DNA from 4 places in the Bacillus marinisedimentorum genome. Region 2 is predicted to be linked to each of the others. Evidence: predicted binding sites of a transcription regulator. Region 2 holds the regulator's gene; each other region holds the start of a gene.
The links. Region 2 encodes CtsR, which represses protease genes until heat stress. Its sites were predicted from a motif close to ATGGTCAATAAAGGTCAAACA; they were not measured.

Region 1 (4,185 bases), on a different contig from region 2:
TGCGTGCCCGATCGGAGCGGGTTGTAATAAAGGATAAACCGTTTATGATAAGCCGGATCAAATCTTTCCGGTAAATAAGCAATACAGCAAGCAGTGATGCGAAGTTGACAAGCACTTCAAATGTCAACCCGGGAAGGTCGATTCCAAGCATCTCCTGCGCAATGACAAGGTGACCGCTTGATGAAATCGGAATCGGTTCTGTGAATCCCTGGAAAATTCCAAGGAACAAATATTTTAGTATAATCCAGGTATTTTCTAATCCCACAATAGCTTCCTCCAGTTCTGCGAATGGACTGCCTTACATTCATACTCATTCATTAAACAATACATGCTCCTCTTTTGTAAATAACTTATGTGAAAATATTCGTCTTCAAGCCGCTGGATATGCGGGAAGACACAAGCACCATTTCATGATGGGCGCATACCCTGCAGATGAGGAGGGGATTGATCATGGATATGCATGAAAGACATATGTACGATCTATGCAAGCAACACATGAACACCTATGTTCGCGTGCAGATGAATAACGGACACGAACTGCATGGCATCATTGTGAATGTTGATTTCCAGACGGTGACACTTGATGTTCCGGAAAAAGCTGGCGGTATGGAAGCAGGTGAAAGGGTTGGCGGGTATGGATACGGATTTTATCCATATGGAGGATTCTATCCATATTATCCGGGCTACGGCTTCCGGCGCCTAATCCTGCCTCTCGCTGCCATCACTGCCCTGTCAACATTGCCATACTTCTGGTGGTAAACGACAGTCGGGAATTCGGGAATTCATATGATGCCCCTGATTTGCTGCTGTCTGCCTGCGGGAGATCCGCATGTTTCACGTCTTTCTGGACATTCTATTCCGTAAAGAGCGGAAAAGGAGGGGATCACGTGGGACAGCAGCATCAATTCAACCCGGGAGATAAAGCACCCAACAATGGAGTATATGTGGAAATCGGGGAAACGGGCAGTATGGTGTTAAAGCCGAAGTCGGTTCATCTCAGTAAAGGGGACACCTTCCCTGAAACCTCTAACCATAACCGGAAATGGTCATATAAACGTAAGCCTTGAAAGCAATCCGTCCCGGATTGCTTTTTTGATGCAGCCCATTCGACAGGTGCCTGTCACTTTGTATGTCCGTTCGACAAACATTCGACAGGCGCCTGTCACTTTGCACTACTTTGCACTTCAGACTTGCCAATTCCTCCCTTATCATCCATAATAGAATCATAAAGGTCAAAATAGGTCAAACAAACATGTGAGAACTCACCATTTCCTTAAAGGAGTGACACGAAATGGATTTGAATAAGTTTACGCAAAAGTCACAGGAAGCGGTTATGGATGCACAATCACTGGCAATCAAGCACGAGCATCAGCAAGTGGATGTAGAGCACTTGCTTCTTGCCCTGCTCGGTCAGAAAGAAGGTCTGGCCGGCAGGATATTTGAACGGATGGGCATCAGCAGCGGCAATATGGAGGAAAGGCTTTCGGCCCTTCTGGACAAGAAGCCGCAAGTATCTGGGTCGGCAGCAGCGGCCGGAAACATATATATCACTGCCCCTTTGCAAAAATTGCTCGTCCAGGCAGAAGATGAAATGAAAAAGCTTGAGGATGAATACATTTCTGTCGAACATCTATTGCTCGCTGCCTCATCAGTTGAGCATGATGGCACTTCACGGCTGTTCAGAGAATTCGGCATTACGCGGGAAAGTCTTTTGAAAGCGATGATGGAGGTGCGCGGCAACCAGCGGGTCACAAGCCAGACACCGGAAGTCACCTACGATGCTTTGAAAAAGTATGGCCGCGACCTTGTTGCTGAAGCGCGGGGCGGCAAACTCGATCCGGTGATCGGCAGGGACAGCGAAATCAGAAGGGTCATCCGTATCCTGTCCAGGAAAACGAAGAACAATCCTGTCCTGATCGGTGAACCCGGTGTCGGGAAAACGGCAATTGTCGAAGGGCTCGCACAGCGAATCATCCGACGGGACGTGCCGGAAGGATTAAAGGATAAAATTGTGTTTTCCCTCGATATGAGCGCACTTGTCGCCGGTGCGAAATACCGGGGTGAATTCGAAGAACGGCTGAAAGCTGTCCTGCAGGAAGTGAAAAAGAGCGACGGCCGGATCCTGCTGTTCATCGATGAACTCCATACGATTGTCGGAGCCGGAAAATCGGAAGGTGCGATGGATGCCGGCAACATGCTCAAGCCAATGCTTGCGCGCGGGGAATTGCATTGTATCGGAGCAACCACCCTTGACGAATACCGGCAGCACATTGAAAAAGATCCGGCACTCGAGCGCCGCTTTCAGCAGGTCCAGGTAAGCGAACCGGACGTTGAAGATACAGTATCGATTTTAAGGGGATTAAAAGAACGCTTTGAAATCCATCACGGCGTCAACATCCATGACAGTGCCCTGGTCAGTGCCGCTGTCCTGTCCAACCGCTATATTACGGACCGTTTTCTGCCGGATAAAGCAATTGACCTGGTGGATGAAGCTTGTGCAATGATCCGTACAGAAATCGACTCAATGCCGAGCGAACTTGATGAAGTGACGAGGAGAATCATGCAGCTTGAAATTGAAGAAGCTGCCCTTACGAAGGAAAAAGATGAAGCCAGCCAGTTGCGTCTTCAGGCCATTCAAAAAGAACTTGCCGACCTGAAAGAAGAGGCGGGAGCGATGAAGGCCCGCTGGGAAGAAGAGAAAAAGGAAATCGGCATGGTGCAGGAATTGCGCGAGTCGCTTGAAAAAGCTCGCCGGGAATTAGAGGACGCCGAACAAAAATACGACTTGAACAAAGCAGCCGAACTGAGGCACGGGAGGATTCCTCAGCTTGAAAAACAATTGCGGGATACAGAAGCCCAGCTTGAACAAAAGCGGAAGGATACCCGGCTGCTTCGGGAGGAAGTATCAGAAGAGGAGATTGCCGATATCGTTTCACGCTGGACAGGAATTCCGGTATCACGGCTTGTGGAAGGGGAACGTGAAAAACTGCTGAAGCTTGAGGACATCCTCCATGAACGTGTAATCGGACAGGAGGAAGCAGTTGAACGCGTCAGCGATGCAGTCATCCGCGCCCGTGCCGGCATTAAGGATCCGAAGCGGCCAATCGGCTCATTCCTGTTCCTCGGCCCTACCGGTGTAGGTAAAACAGAATTAGCACGTACGCTTGCCGATACTCTTTTCGACAGTGAAGAGCAGATGATCCGCATTGATATGTCTGAGTACATGGAGAAACATGCTGTCAGCCGCCTGATCGGAGCTCCTCCAGGATATGTGGGATATGAAGAAGGGGGCCAACTGACTGAAGCGGTAAGGCGCAGGCCATATTCAGTCATCTTGCTCGATGAAGTGGAAAAAGCCCATCCCGATGTTTTCAATCTGCTTCTGCAAATGCTTGACGACGGCCAATTGACTGATTCAAAAGGACGGCGCGTTGATTTTAAAAATACGGTCATCATCATGACTTCAAATATCGGCTCGGACTATTTGCTTGAAGGCCTGACAGCCGACGGGGAAATCAGCGGGACAACGAGAAAACAGGTGCTCGGTGAATTGCGCCGCAAGTTCCGCCCGGAATTCTTGAACCGGATTGATGACACGGTTCTATTCAAGCCGCTGACCAAAGATGAAATTAAAAAAATTGTCGTTAAAATGGCAGGTGACCTTGCCGAACGGCTTGAAGACAGGCGCATCAAGTTGACGATCACAGATGCCGCAAGAGAATTCATTGCCGAACAGGGCTATGATCCGGTATACGGGGCCAGGCCGCTGAAACGGTTCATTCAGAGGAATGTTGAAACGAAAGCGGCCCGGGAACTGATTAAAGGGGCTTTGCAGGATGGCGACAATCTTGTTGTGGATGCTGACGGAGAAGAAATTATCATTAAAAAACGCCCATAAGAAAAAAGGCCTTCACTGCCGGAATGGCCGGCGATGAAGGCCTTTTTATTTTAGGATTGCGTGTCATCGCTGAGCAAGCCATCTCCAAGGAAAATGGCTGCCAGGCTGAAGAAAATGGCAAGTACAATCCCTTGAATAAAGCTGTACCCAGTGCCGTTCATGCTTCCTACCACATAAACAGTCATATGGCTAAGCAGTAAAGACCAGAAAAATGTCCAAAAATATCGCACGATTTTCACCCCTTGGTCATCCCATCAGTTTCTTTAGATTTTACCATGATTCCCTTT
Region 2 (4,185 bases):
TATAAACCAAATCCCTTTTCCCCTGCCGGTTTACGCCAATTTAATGTCATTGCGGTCATTCCACCAGGATTACCGCTCTTCTGCAAAATTCGGCTCCCGCCTCCTGCCGCCGCCAAAGCTCAGCATTGTAAAGACCGTTTTAAAATATCAGCAAGTCCAACACATTCTTTCATAAAATAATCTTCAGTTTGGCATATACTGAAATAAAGAAGCAATAACCGGCCATTCCAGAGCTTTTTGCGGTAATAAAGTCACTATATATAAAAGATAGTTATAGAAAGAGACAAAATGGGTAATTACAGAGGAGGGGGAAAGAAAATGGACAGCTTGATAGCAGATATCGGATACTCCGATCACATTTATGTCATGATGTTCAGGGTTTTTGTTGCTGCGACGCTTTCCGGGCTAATCGGACTTGAACGGGAAATTAAAAATCAGCCAGCCGGATTACGGACCCATTTGCTTGTGGGGATTGGTTCAAGTGTCATGATGATGCTTTCTGTATTCGGCTTTAGTGACTACATATACGAAGACTCGAATGTCCGCTTTGACCCTGCGAGGATCCCCTCTTATGTCATAAGCGGGATTGGATTTCTTGGGGCAGGAACGATAATTGTACGCGGAGCCGCTGTTAAGGGACTGACAACTGCAGCTTCCATATGGGTGGTAGCGGGGATCGGTCTTCTTGCCGGCAATGGAATGTATGACATTTCGATGGTGACGACGGTTACGGTGCTGATCAGTCTCTGGGTTTTGAATATGTTTGAAAATAAGATGCTTCGTTCGAAATCAGCACGGACTTTGCAGGTTACGGTATATCTGGAAAAAAACGTGCTGAGCACACTCCTATCCCAACTGGATAAAAAAGCGATAAAAGTCCGCCATATTGACGTTGATAAACCGTCCAATAAGAAGAACCTGGTGCGTTATACGCTCAGTATCGACAAGCCTAACCAGGAGACCAGGATTGAACTTATTGAAGAATTGACTGAACAGGAGTATGTCGAATCGATTCATTATATGGGGTAAGCTTTTATTTGCAAAAAAAGGGGAGCGGTTTATAATAGAAGTATAGTCAAATATAGTCAAAGTCAGAAGGGGGGCATGCAAAATGAGAAATATATCAGATATCATTGAACAATATTTAAAAGAAGTCCTGAAAGTAAGCGACGAAAAAATAGTGGAAATCAGGCGCCAGGAAATAGCAGAAAAGTTTCAATGCGTGCCTTCCCAGATCAACTATGTCATTAACACGCGTTTCACCGTGGAGAAAGGGTATATGGTGGAGAGTAAGCGGGGCGGCGGCGGGTATATCCGCATCATTAAGGTCGAAGCACATGATCAGGCTGATCTCATCGATCAGATGCTGGCTTTTGTCGAAAATAAGCTTCCTCAAAATGTAGCTGAAAATTTGATCGCAAGGCTTTTAGAGGAAGATATCGTCACGCAGCGGGAAGCGAAGCTCATGATAAGTGCCATTGACCGGGCCGTGATTCTTACCGATCTTCCCGAGCGGGATGAAATCAGGGCACGGATTATGAAGGCGATGCTCAGCGCCCTTAAGTATAAATAGGCAATTAAAAGGTGTATGCTGTTTAACACCGAATAGATTATGTAAGAGAGGTGAAGCCGATGGAATGCCAGAACTGTCATGAACGCCCGGCCACTGTCCATTACACGAATATCGTGAATGGGGAAAAGACAGAAATGCATTTATGTGAACAGTGTGCTCACCAGCAGGGGGATTTCTTTTCGGGTAATCAGTCTTTCTCACTGAATCATTTGCTTTCAGGATTGCTTAATTATGAACAGCCTGGCGCAGAAAGCAAGCCGTTATCATATGGGCAGCCGGAAGAACTGGCCTGTGACAGATGCGGAATGACCTACCGGGAGTTCACGAAGATTGGCCGGTTCGGCTGTGCCGATTGCTATGAAACGTTCAAGGGCCGGATCGAACCGATTTTAAAGAGAGTACATAGTGGTAATACGGTTCATGCAGGGAAGATTCCGAAACGGATCGGGGGCACCATTCATCTCCGCAAAGAAATGAATCGCCTGAGGGATACGATGCAGGAACATATCAAAGCGGAGGAATTTGAAAAAGCCGCAGAAATACGGGATCAGCTTCGCTCTCTGGAAAAGCAGCTGAACGGAGAAGAGGGGGGAGGCGAGTAAGATGTCGCTGGAACGATTTATCAATCAGGCACTCAGTCCGTGGATGAGTGACAGCGGACCGGATGCAGACATTGTCCTGAGCAGCCGCATCCGCCTGGCGAGAAACATTACATCCTTTATTTTTCCGACTCTTGCGAAGGCGGATCAGCTGGAAGAAGTTATCCAGCTTGCGGATGAGCATTTCGATCAGCAGTCATTGGATGGCAAGCTGCGGTTCGAATTGATCAGAATAGATGAGATCCAGCCTCTCCAAAAACAGGTGCTTATTGAAAAACACCTGATTAGCCCGGCGCTTATCGAAAGAGATAAGAGTGCCGTTTTGCTTTCTGAAGACGAATCGGTAAGCATTATGATAAATGAAGAAGACCATATCCGAATCCAGTGCCTGCTGCCGGGTTTTCAGCTGGCGGAATCATTAAGCTTATCCAACAGGCTTGATGATTGGCTGGAAGAAAAAATTGATTATGCGTTTGATGAAAAGAGAGGGTATTTGACAAGCTGCCCCACAAATGTCGGCACCGGTCTCAGGGCCTCTGTCATGATGCATTTGCCCGCGATGGTGATGACGGGGCAGATCAATCGGATCATTCCGGCAATCAATCAGCTCGGCCTTGTTGTAAGAGGAATTTATGGAGAAGGAAGTGAAGCACAGGGCAATCTCTTTCAAATCTCCAACCAGATCACCCTTGGCAAGTCGGAGGAAGACATCGTTGACGATTTGCAAAGTGTTGTGCTCCAGCTGATTCAGCAGGAAAGGGCATCACGAAGGCATTTGCTGCAGGCTTCCCGCATACAGCTTGAAGACCGGGTTTACCGGTCATTCGGCACCCTTGCCCACAGCCGGATCATCGAGACGAAAGAGGCGGCAAGCTGCTTATCCGATGTAAGGCTCGGAATCGACATGGGATTGATTAAGGATGTACCGAGAAATATTTTGAATGAGTTGATGGTGTTGACCCAGCCGGGCTTTTTGCAGCAATATGCCGGTGAACGTCTCTCCCCGGGAGAACGGGATGTACGACGGGCCGCATTGATACGCGAACGGCTGAGAATGGAAGACGATAAAGCAGATTCTATAGGAGGTTGATCTGAAAATGATGTTTGGACGATTTACAGAACGGGCTCAAAAAGTACTCGCATTGGCACAGGAAGAAGCAATCCGTCTCGGTCATAACAATATCGGAACAGAACACATCCTTCTTGGACTTGTACGAGAAGGCGAAGGGATTGCAGCGAAAGCCCTGCTTGCTCTCGGACTCGGATCGGAAAAAATCCAAAAGGAAGTTGAAGCATTGATAGGCCGCGGCCAGGACGTCTCCCAGACGATCCACTATACGCCGCGTGCCAAAAAAGTCATCGAATTATCGATGGATGAAGCAAGAAAGCTGAGCCACTCCTATGTGGGAACAGAACATATCCTTCTCGGCCTTATCAGGGAAGGTGAAGGTGTGGCGGCACGGGTGCTGAATAACCTCGGTGTCAGTCTGAACAGGGCCCGCCAGCAGGTGCTGCAGCTTCTCGGCAGCAATGATTCATCGTCAAGCCAGCAAAGCGGATCGGCTCAGGGTGCCAATACACCGACGCTTGACAGCCTTGCCCGTGATTTGACGGTCATTGCAAAAGAAGGCAGCCTCGACCCGGTCATCGGACGCAGCAAAGAAATCCAGCGCGTCATTGAAGTGCTGAGCCGCCGCACCAAGAACAACCCTGTCCTGATCGGCGAACCTGGTGTCGGTAAAACGGCGATTGCCGAAGGTCTTGCCCAGCAAATCGTCAATAATGAGGTTCCGGAAATTCTACGGGAAAAACGCGTCATGACACTTGATATGGGAACGGTCGTTGCCGGAACAAAGTACCGCGGTGAGTTTGAAGACCGCCTTAAAAAAGTTATGGATGAAATCCGACAGGCCGGCAATATCATTTTGTTCATCGATGAGCTGCACACATTGATTGGTGCCGGCGGTGCTGAAGGTGCGATTGATGCATCCAACATCCTGAAGCCGGCGCTTG
Region 3 (4,185 bases), on a different contig from region 2:
CCCGGCGTGATCCAGATGGATATGTGTGACGATGATGTATTCCACATCCAGGGGGTCCAGATTCAACTGTTTAAGACCGTCCAATATATAAGGGACAGAAGGACTTGCACTCGTTTCAACAATCGTGAGCTTATCACCGAGCATCACATAAGAGCCGGTGCGCCCTTCCGTATTTAAATCATAACCATCAATCAGATACGTGCGGTGTTCCAGGTTTTCAGGTGTTTTTGGTTCCACAAAAGTTCCCCCTTTATAAATTTGTTTTCATTTCCATTATTGTAGCATTATCATCGTCTTGCATCACACTCAAAGCCTTCTAATCAGGGGGGATACCGACTGCAGGGCGGTTTTGCACGGAAAAAAGCACCGGGGCGGGCTGCACCGGTGCATATCTTCAAAATCAGTTCGCTTTGTTGACAACAATTTTTCCGTCTTTGACGTCGGCTCTCAATGATTTAACATTTTCTTCATCAAGCAGAAGATCGGCGATATTATCTTCAAGGTGTTCCTGGATCACCCTGCGGAGCGGGCGGGCGCCAAACGCCGGATGGTAACCGAGTTCAGCAAGCTTCTGCTTGGCATTGTCTGAGACTTCGAGAGTCAGTTCTTGCTCTTTCAGCGATTCAGCAAGTTCGTCAGTCATAATCTCAACGATTTGCAGGAGATGCTTTTCTTTAAGAGGGCTGAACTGAATGATGCTGTCAAAGCGGTTTAAAAATTCCGGCTTGAAAAAGGAACCGAGTGATTCAAGTATGCTGCTTTCCTCAGCATATTCCTCAGTTGTTCCAAAACCAAGCTTCTTTTTCCGATCAGCGGTTCCTGCATTACTTGTCATGATGATGACAGAATCTTTGAAGCTGACCGTCCGTCCCTGGCTGTCAGTGAGGCGGCCGTCTTCAAGAATTTGCAGAAACATATGCTGTACATCAGGATGGGCTTTTTCGATTTCATCGAGCAAGATGATGCTGTACGGCTTGCGGCGCACTTTTTCAGTAAGCTGGCCGGCTTCATCATGCCCCACATATCCTGGAGGGGAACCGATCAGCTTGGAGACCGAATGTTTCTCCATATATTCGCTCATATCCAGGCGGATCATCGCTTCCCGGCTGCCGAATAATTCTTCGGCAAGTGCGCGGGTAAGTTCTGTTTTACCTACACCTGTCGGACCGACGAACAGGAAGGAACCGATCGGCCGGGTTTTCGCCTTCAAGCCGGCCCGGCTGCGGCGCACCGCTTTCGTCACTTTTTTGACGGCTTCTTCCTGGCCGATGACTTTTTCGGAAAGTTTCTTATCAAGGTTTTTCATTTTTTGCTGTTCATCAAGCTGAAGCTTGCGTACGGGTATTCCGGTTTTCTTTTCTATGATGGACTGGATATCTTCTGCAGAGACGTTAATTTTGTTATTGTCAGATGTTGCTGAAAGCTTTTTTTCCAGTTGTTTTTCTTCATCGCGGAGCCGTGCGGCCAATTCGTAATTTTCTTCTTTTGTCGCCTTCTCTTTTTGTTGATGCAGTTCTCCGAGCCGATTTTGGATGCTTGCCTCATCCTGTGTGACGTCTGATTTTAGGTTCGCTTTGGATCCCGCTTCATCAAGCAGGTCGATCGCTTTATCCGGCAAGTGGCGATCCTGAATATAACGGTGGGACAGAAGGGCACATGCTCGGATGGTTTCTTCTTCATAAGATACACCGTGGTATTCTTCATATTTGTCACGAATGCCGTTTAGGATTTCGATTGTTTCCTCAACTGTCGGTTCGTTGACAATGACCGGCTGCAGTCGGCGCTCAAGCGCGGCATCCTTTTCGATATCGCGGTATTCTTTGAGTGTGGTTGCACCGATCAGCTGCAATTCACCGCGGGCCAGAGCCGGTTTTAAAATATTGCCTGCATCCATTGAGCCCTGGGCCGAACCGGCACCGACAAGGAGATGGATTTCATCTACAAACAGGATGACGTTTTTCCGTTCCTGCAATTCTTTGATTAATTCCTGCATCCGTTCTTCAAATTGTCCCCGGATGCCTGTATCGGCTACAAGTGATGCAACATCAAGCACATACAGTTCTTTATTGAGCAGCTTGGATGGCACATCACCTTCAGTAACCTTTAGGGCAAGGCCTTCAGCGATTGCTGTTTTTCCGACCCCGGGTTCACCGATCAAGACAGGGTTGTTCTTATTTCGGCGATTCAGGATTTCGATTACCCGTTCCACTTCTTGGTCACGGCCAATCACCGGATCGATTAAGCCTGCACGGGCAGCGTTTGTCACATTTCGGCCCAGTTCGTCAAGGAGCCCCTGGTGTTCCTGGGGGGCAGCTTCATTAGCGCCTGCTTCGTGAGGAGGCGTGAAGCCGCCGTTTCCTGAAAACATCCCATTGAAAGGCTGCTGTGAGCCAAACATGCCGGATGGACTGGATGCCCCCATTTTATTGCGGACCTCTGCATAACATTCAGCACAAAGATGCAATTCTTTTTGTTCATGATTGTTTCTGATTTTGAAATGGACAACTGCAGGTTTAGTCTGGCACTTTTCACAATACATGAAGTAACCTCCTCCATATTTTTCATTCTTTTTAAGTTAATTTGATAAGGTGTATGGTTAAAAATCTCTTCAGTCTGTTCATTAGCCGGTTTGTTTGACTTTGACTATCTTTGACTAATGTACTTTCATTATACTTTGACCTTTTTTGACTTTCAAGAGTTTTGCTGAAAAAATTTCCGGTTCATCGCGAATGTCCATTTTGGGGGATGTGGGGCGTTTATTTACCGTGAGCCGGCATGAGCGTACCGGGACACACGAGTGAGAGCGTTTACACAGGGTTTCTCGGGATATACATGCCGACTTCCTTGAAAATGGTTGAAGTTATAATGAATCATGTTAATATGATATATCGTGCAGGAAGAAACGACTAATTCTTCTAAGGAGGTAACGATGTTACAAAATACAAATGTACTTTTCATCGGAGCCGGTTCTATGGCCGAAGCAATGATTGCCGGTATGCTTCAAGAAAAAAAGCTTCGCCCTGAGAATGTTACGGCCGCTAACAGAAGCAATAAAACAAGAAGAAATGAACTCGAAAACAAATATAATATTAATGTGACAGCCGACTGCGCTTTGCGAATTGACGAAGCAGATATCATCATCCTCGCTGTAAAACCGAAGGATGCAGAAAAAGTTCTGGAGCCCCTTAAAGGAAGAATCACAGACGGCCAGCTTGTGCTATCCGTACTTGCCGGGATCTCAACTTCTTATATAGAAGAAGAAATTGGCGGCGCGCCGAAGGTGATTCGCGTCATGCCGAACACCTCAAGCATGATCGGTGAATCATCTACTGCCATATCAGCAGGTTCCCATGTGTGCCGCTCAGAAATGGAAACTGCAGCTGAACTTCTTCAGACTATCGGTGATGTGACAACGATTGAAGAAAAGCACATGGATGTCTTCACTGGCCTCGCAGGCAGTGGTCCCGCATACATCTACTATGTAATTGAGCATCTTGAACAAGTAGCTGCAGCAGAAGGGATGGATCGTGAAACAGCCCGCAAAATAGCTGCACAGATGGTGCTTGGAGCAGGCAAAATGGTACAATCCGGCGATGATACACCTGCTGATCTTCGTCGTAAAGTGACTTCCCCGAACGGAACCACCCAGGCTGGCCTCGAGGCACTTGATGAAAACGGCGGTGGAGCAGCTTTCATGGAAGCAGTCAAGAATGCTGCCAAACGGTCAAAGGAAATCAGCTCGCAATTTGAGAAAAAACCTGTTTTACTATAAGAACTAAAAAATCGAGTAAGAAGCCATGCAGGCTTCTTACTCGATTTTTTGTTAAATATTAGGCGACTCTCGCAAAGTTAACGAATTTGCAAGAGGAATAAATTTTTAAATACAACTATTGCTGTCACAAGACTTCGAAGTTATGCAGCCTGCTTTTGGTTTTCTTCATAAACAGAACTGCTTCCTTCAAAGCACCGTCTTAATATTGCCTTTAAGCGGGTATACTAATTGTCGAATATGTTACGGGAGTGGATGTAAAGATGGCACAGGAAGATATACAGGAAATTCTGAAGCTGGGGATATACGGAACACCCCAGACGAAACCGGCTGAGCGCAAGTTGTTTTTATCGTCCATCCGTGAACGGGTATGGCTGGCATTGACCCGCTCGCAGGTGAACAGGGGAATGCCGTAC
Region 4 (4,185 bases), on a different contig from region 2:
AATGACAGCGCTTTCTTTATATCACTTGAAAGTTTCTGATAGGAAATCTGCTCCTGCAAATAATCCCGGAGGCTTGTTTCGTTGCTGCTTATAAAATCAAAAGGATTATGTTGTTCGCTCTTACGCCCGTTCCCGCTGTAGCTGCCCATAGAAACCGGTTCAGCCGCAGATGCCTGCTCCGCCAGATCGATCAGAGGATTTTCAAGCGCCTGCTCCTCAACAAACTCCTGCAGCTCGACTGCAGAATACTGAAGAAGCGTGATTGCCTGCCGTAACTCATTCGTCATAACAAGCTTAAGCGTCTGTTGTTGAAATAGACCTAAATCCATACAATAACCTCCCCATCCGACCTCTATTTTACACTATTTTATGTATAGTTTGAATGGAAATGATTGAGGAAGTGTGAAGATTTACCCTCTGGTGTATATAAGAACTGCATATTCGACCGCTCAGAAATGAACAAATGTGCAAGGCGCCCGCTTAGGGCGTACACATAAGGGGGCACCCGCAGGAAGGTGCCTTTCCTTTGGGAGGGGGTCACCGTTTATGACGATAGCCGCTGGCGCATGGAGCTGGATGACTCCCTTCTCGCTTTTTATCCAGAACACATTGAAAAAGCAGCACCGGTTATCCGATGCTGCCTTCAGAAAAAATAAAACCCCCTGCACATCCGCACAAGAGGTTAGGTTATATTTGAATGAATTATATAACAGGGACTTTTGGATTGCAACCGTTTCCGATAAAAAAGTTAAAAAATTCACAAAGTAGGGCTCATGCGGGATATCTGAAGGTGAATATGCATATCTTTTATAGTTGGACTCGCAGGAATGGTGCTTTTGTACTGTTTCGCGTTGCAGTATGATAGATTATCGTGCGGCGGTATTATATGCGGTTCTGTGATCGGGGAACATTGGAAAAGATAAATTGCTGGTTTTAGAAATGGGAATGCTAGGGGGACGAGCCTATTTTCAAATAAATTGCTGGTTTTTAAGCGTCCCATAACATGAAAATTAGCGGATAAAGCTCAATTTGCATGACTTTTTCCGGAATAAGAGTGAGTATGAGGGGAAGCAAGCAGAAATCATCCATCGTTTTTCTCGAAATTGATAGCTTTCGCGCCACATGCCCTCTTTTTCAAGCCAAACCGCCAACATTTCACGCCAGCACCCGGCCCTTTCACGCGCAATACCGTGATTTTCACGCCAAACCGCCGCTTTCACGCCATACTCCAGACTTTTCACGCCGAACCGGTTCCTTTTCATGCGGTTCCCGGCCGGGCACCCGGGCAATCCCCGCCTTGCCCGGCAATCAAGACGTTCCTATAAAGAAAACTCGCCGATTGGCGAGTCTTTAGGCGAAGACAGAGGCGTAGTTGCCCTTATCTATATTCTTAAAATTGACCGCTGCATCGAAATACTCCCTTGCTGACAATTTATACTCCCTATATGGGAACAAATGCGCAAGGCGCCCGCTTAGCGGCGTACGCATAAGCGGGGATACCCGCAGGGAGGTGCTCTTTCCTTCTGGAGGGATCACCGCTTATGACGATAGCCGCTGGAACTGGACAATCCCCGTCTGGCTTTTTATCTCCGTGCCAATAAAAAAAGCCGCCAATCGGCAGCTGTTTGTTATATGTAGTATGGCGCCCCCGGCAGGATTCGAACCCACCCTACGAGAACCGGAATCTCGCGTGCTATCCATCTACACCACGGGGGCAAACTATGTCACTCGGAAATCCAGCGACTCATTTATTATAGTAAAAATACCAGCCCTTTGCAAGGGGGATTTTCAATTTGATTCCTGGCGGATAAAATTGCCTGGCAATTGCCAGGCAATTACCGTGCCTCCCCGAATCCAACCCGGGCATATCCTGCAGTACAGCAACAATTCCACGTTTAAATCGGGTGCGAGAGGGTATGCTGAATTAGGTAAGTATATGGAGGTTTTCGGCTGATAGGTTAGGCAGGCCGGCAGTTGCTGCCGGTTAAAAATTTGGTCGAACGGTTTCTTTTGACCTTTATTGACCAAAATTGTATGATGGAGGTAAGCATCCAAAGTACATAGCGGATTTCACTTAAAAACTAAGGTGTTAGGAGGATGAGGAATATGAATTTGATTCCTACAGTCATTGAACAGACGAATCGCGGGGAACGTGCTTATGACATTTATTCCCGCCTGTTGAAAGATCGAATCATTATGCTGGGAAGCGGAATTGACGACAATGTTGCCAATTCGATTGTGGCCCAGCTGCTGTTTTTGGCCGCTGAAGATCCGGAGAAGGATATTTCTCTTTATATCAACAGCCCGGGCGGTTCGATTACTGCCGGCATGGCCATCTACGATACAATGCAGTACATTAAGCCGAATGTATCAACAATTTGCATCGGCATGGCCGCTTCTATGGGTGCTTTCTTGCTGGCAGCAGGCGAGCCGGGCAAACGTTTTGCCCTGCCTAACAGTGAAGTCATGATCCATCAGCCGCTCGGCGGAACACAGGGTCAGGCAGCCGATATTGAAATCCACGCTAAGCGTATCCTGCAAATGCGCGAAAAGCTGAACCAGATTTTGTCCGAGCGCACAGGCCAGCCGCTTGAAGTGATCGAACGCGATACAGACCGTGATAACTTCATGACAGCCGAGGCTGCAAAAGAATACGGCTTGATCGACAAAGTCATCAGCAACCCGCCGACAACTGAAGACAAAAAGTAAGCAAACTGAAAGCCCGGCCTTCCCGCCGGGCTTTTGCATTTATGATTTCAAGTCTTTCTTTTCCACAAATGCCGAAAGGGCTTCGACCGCCTGCTCCTCATCTTTTCCATCTGCCTGCAAGGTGACTTCCGCACCGGAGGCAACGGCAAGGCTCATGATGCCCATTATGCTTTTTGCATTCACTTTCTTTCCGTCTTTTTCTACAAAAACGTCTGAATCAAACCGGTTCGCTTCCTGTACAAACAGTGCAGCCGGCCTGGCCTGAAGCCCCGATTCAAGTTCAACTACAATTTGTCTCTCAACCACCACTGATTCCTCCCTTTCGATTCTCTCCGCCTATGCAAAAATATCTATTTCTATTTGAAATTCCACTGCCATAAAGGCTCTGTCAAAGCTGAATAAAACGCCTTAAAAGCCGCTTGCTCTCTGCAGCCGTTTCACCGTGTAAGTCTTGCGGTTTTGTCCAGTTCGACAAGAAAAGTGCAAGGCGCCCGCTAACCGGCGTATGCATAAGCAGGGCCGCACCAGGAAAGGCACTTTTTCCCTTCATGGGGCGGCAATGCTTACGACGATAGCCGCTAGAGCTCGCAGCTGGACATTGTGCTTAAAACCTTTCTTACCCATTAAAAGAAAACGCTGTCTTTTTTCGGAAAACCGTGCATCATCAGACTCGTCAGCGGATGCTGTAGCCGCCAATCTCTGATGGTGCACACCTTTATATACGCGTAGCATCAAGAAATGGGTTCACCCATTCTTATCTTTTCGGCAATCTGATCCAATTTACGCAGCCGGTGGTTGATGCCTGATTTGCTGATTTTTCCGTTTTCGAGCATATCACCGAGTTCTTTCAAGGTTACATCCTGGTATTCAAGGCGGAGCCGGGCGATTTCTCTGAGCTTGTCAGGCAAAGCCTCAAACCCGATCGTATCCCGGATCAATTTTATATTTTCAACCTGGCGTAATGCTGCGCCGATTGTTTTGTTTAAATTTGCGGTTTCACAGTTTACAAGGCGGTTGACCGAGTTGCGCATATCCCGGACAATCCGTACATCTTCAAAGTGGAGAAGCGCCTGGTGGGCACCGATGATATTCAGAAATTCGGAAATTTTTTCCCCTTCCTTCAAATACACGATAAACCCTTTCTTCCGCTCAAGTGTTTTCGCGTTCAGGTCAAACATATTCATGAGATCACACAAGGACTGGTTATGTTCCCTATATAATGAAAAAACCTCCAAATGGTATGATGACGTTTCAGGGTTGTTTATGGATCCTCCTGCCAGGAAAGCACCGCGTAAATAGGCGCGTTTGCAAGCTTTCTTTTTCGTGAACTTTGCAGGGATCTTATGGGTGAATGAAAATTGCCCTTCAAGGATGGCAAGGTCCTCAAGGATTTCCCGGGCCTGTTCTTTCAGCCTGACAATATATACATTATTTTTCTTCAGCCGCATTTTCTTCCGGACAAGCAGCTCGACAGGA

Region 1: clpB (ATP-dependent chaperone ClpB) is a predicted target of CtsR. The motif match lies at 1,229-1,249, and genes of this name have one in related genera.
Region 3: A4U59_RS06105 (ATP-dependent Clp protease ATP-binding subunit) is a predicted target of CtsR. The motif match lies at 2,672-2,692, and genes of this name have one in related genera.
Region 4: clpP (ATP-dependent Clp endopeptidase proteolytic subunit ClpP) is a predicted target of CtsR. The motif match lies at 2,008-2,028, and genes of this name have one in related genera.

Annotation. Positions count from the first base shown of each region.
Region 1 covers NZ_LWBL02000011.1:109,600-113,784, reverse strand. Annotated here, with positions in the region: gene A4U59_RS03540 (undecaprenyl-diphosphate phosphatase) at 1-265, opposite strand, end outside; gene A4U59_RS03535 (hypothetical protein) at 451-759, shown strand; gene A4U59_RS03530 (YjzC family protein) at 888-1,067, shown strand; gene clpB (ATP-dependent chaperone ClpB) at 1,292-3,898, shown strand; gene A4U59_RS20765 (YjzD family protein) at 3,949-4,128, opposite strand.
Region 2 covers NZ_LWBL02000059.1:116-4,300, forward strand. Annotated here, with positions in the region: gene A4U59_RS17105 (MgtC/SapB family protein) at 319-1,029, shown strand; gene A4U59_RS17110 (CtsR family transcriptional regulator) at 1,112-1,573, shown strand; gene mcsA (protein-arginine kinase activator protein McsA) at 1,633-2,175, shown strand; gene mcsB (protein-arginine kinase McsB) at 2,177-3,262, shown strand; gene clpC (ATP-dependent protease ATP-binding subunit ClpC) at 3,270-4,185, shown strand, end outside.
Region 3 covers NZ_LWBL02000019.1:8,729-12,913, reverse strand. Annotated here, with positions in the region: gene A4U59_RS06110 (MBL fold metallo-hydrolase) at 1-237, opposite strand, end outside; gene A4U59_RS06105 (ATP-dependent Clp protease ATP-binding subunit) at 401-2,539, opposite strand; gene proC (pyrroline-5-carboxylate reductase) at 2,930-3,772, shown strand; gene A4U59_RS06095 (YueI family protein) at 4,033-4,185, shown strand, end outside.
Region 4 covers NZ_LWBL02000008.1:16,146-20,330, forward strand. Annotated here, with positions in the region: gene rpoN (RNA polymerase factor sigma-54) at 1-329, opposite strand, end outside; gene A4U59_RS21590 (hypothetical protein) at 1,011-1,220, opposite strand; tRNA gene A4U59_RS01790 (tRNA-Arg) at 1,641-1,716, opposite strand; gene clpP (ATP-dependent Clp endopeptidase proteolytic subunit ClpP) at 2,107-2,709, shown strand; gene A4U59_RS01800 (HPr family phosphocarrier protein) at 2,749-3,015, opposite strand; gene whiA (DNA-binding protein WhiA) at 3,441-4,185, opposite strand, start outside.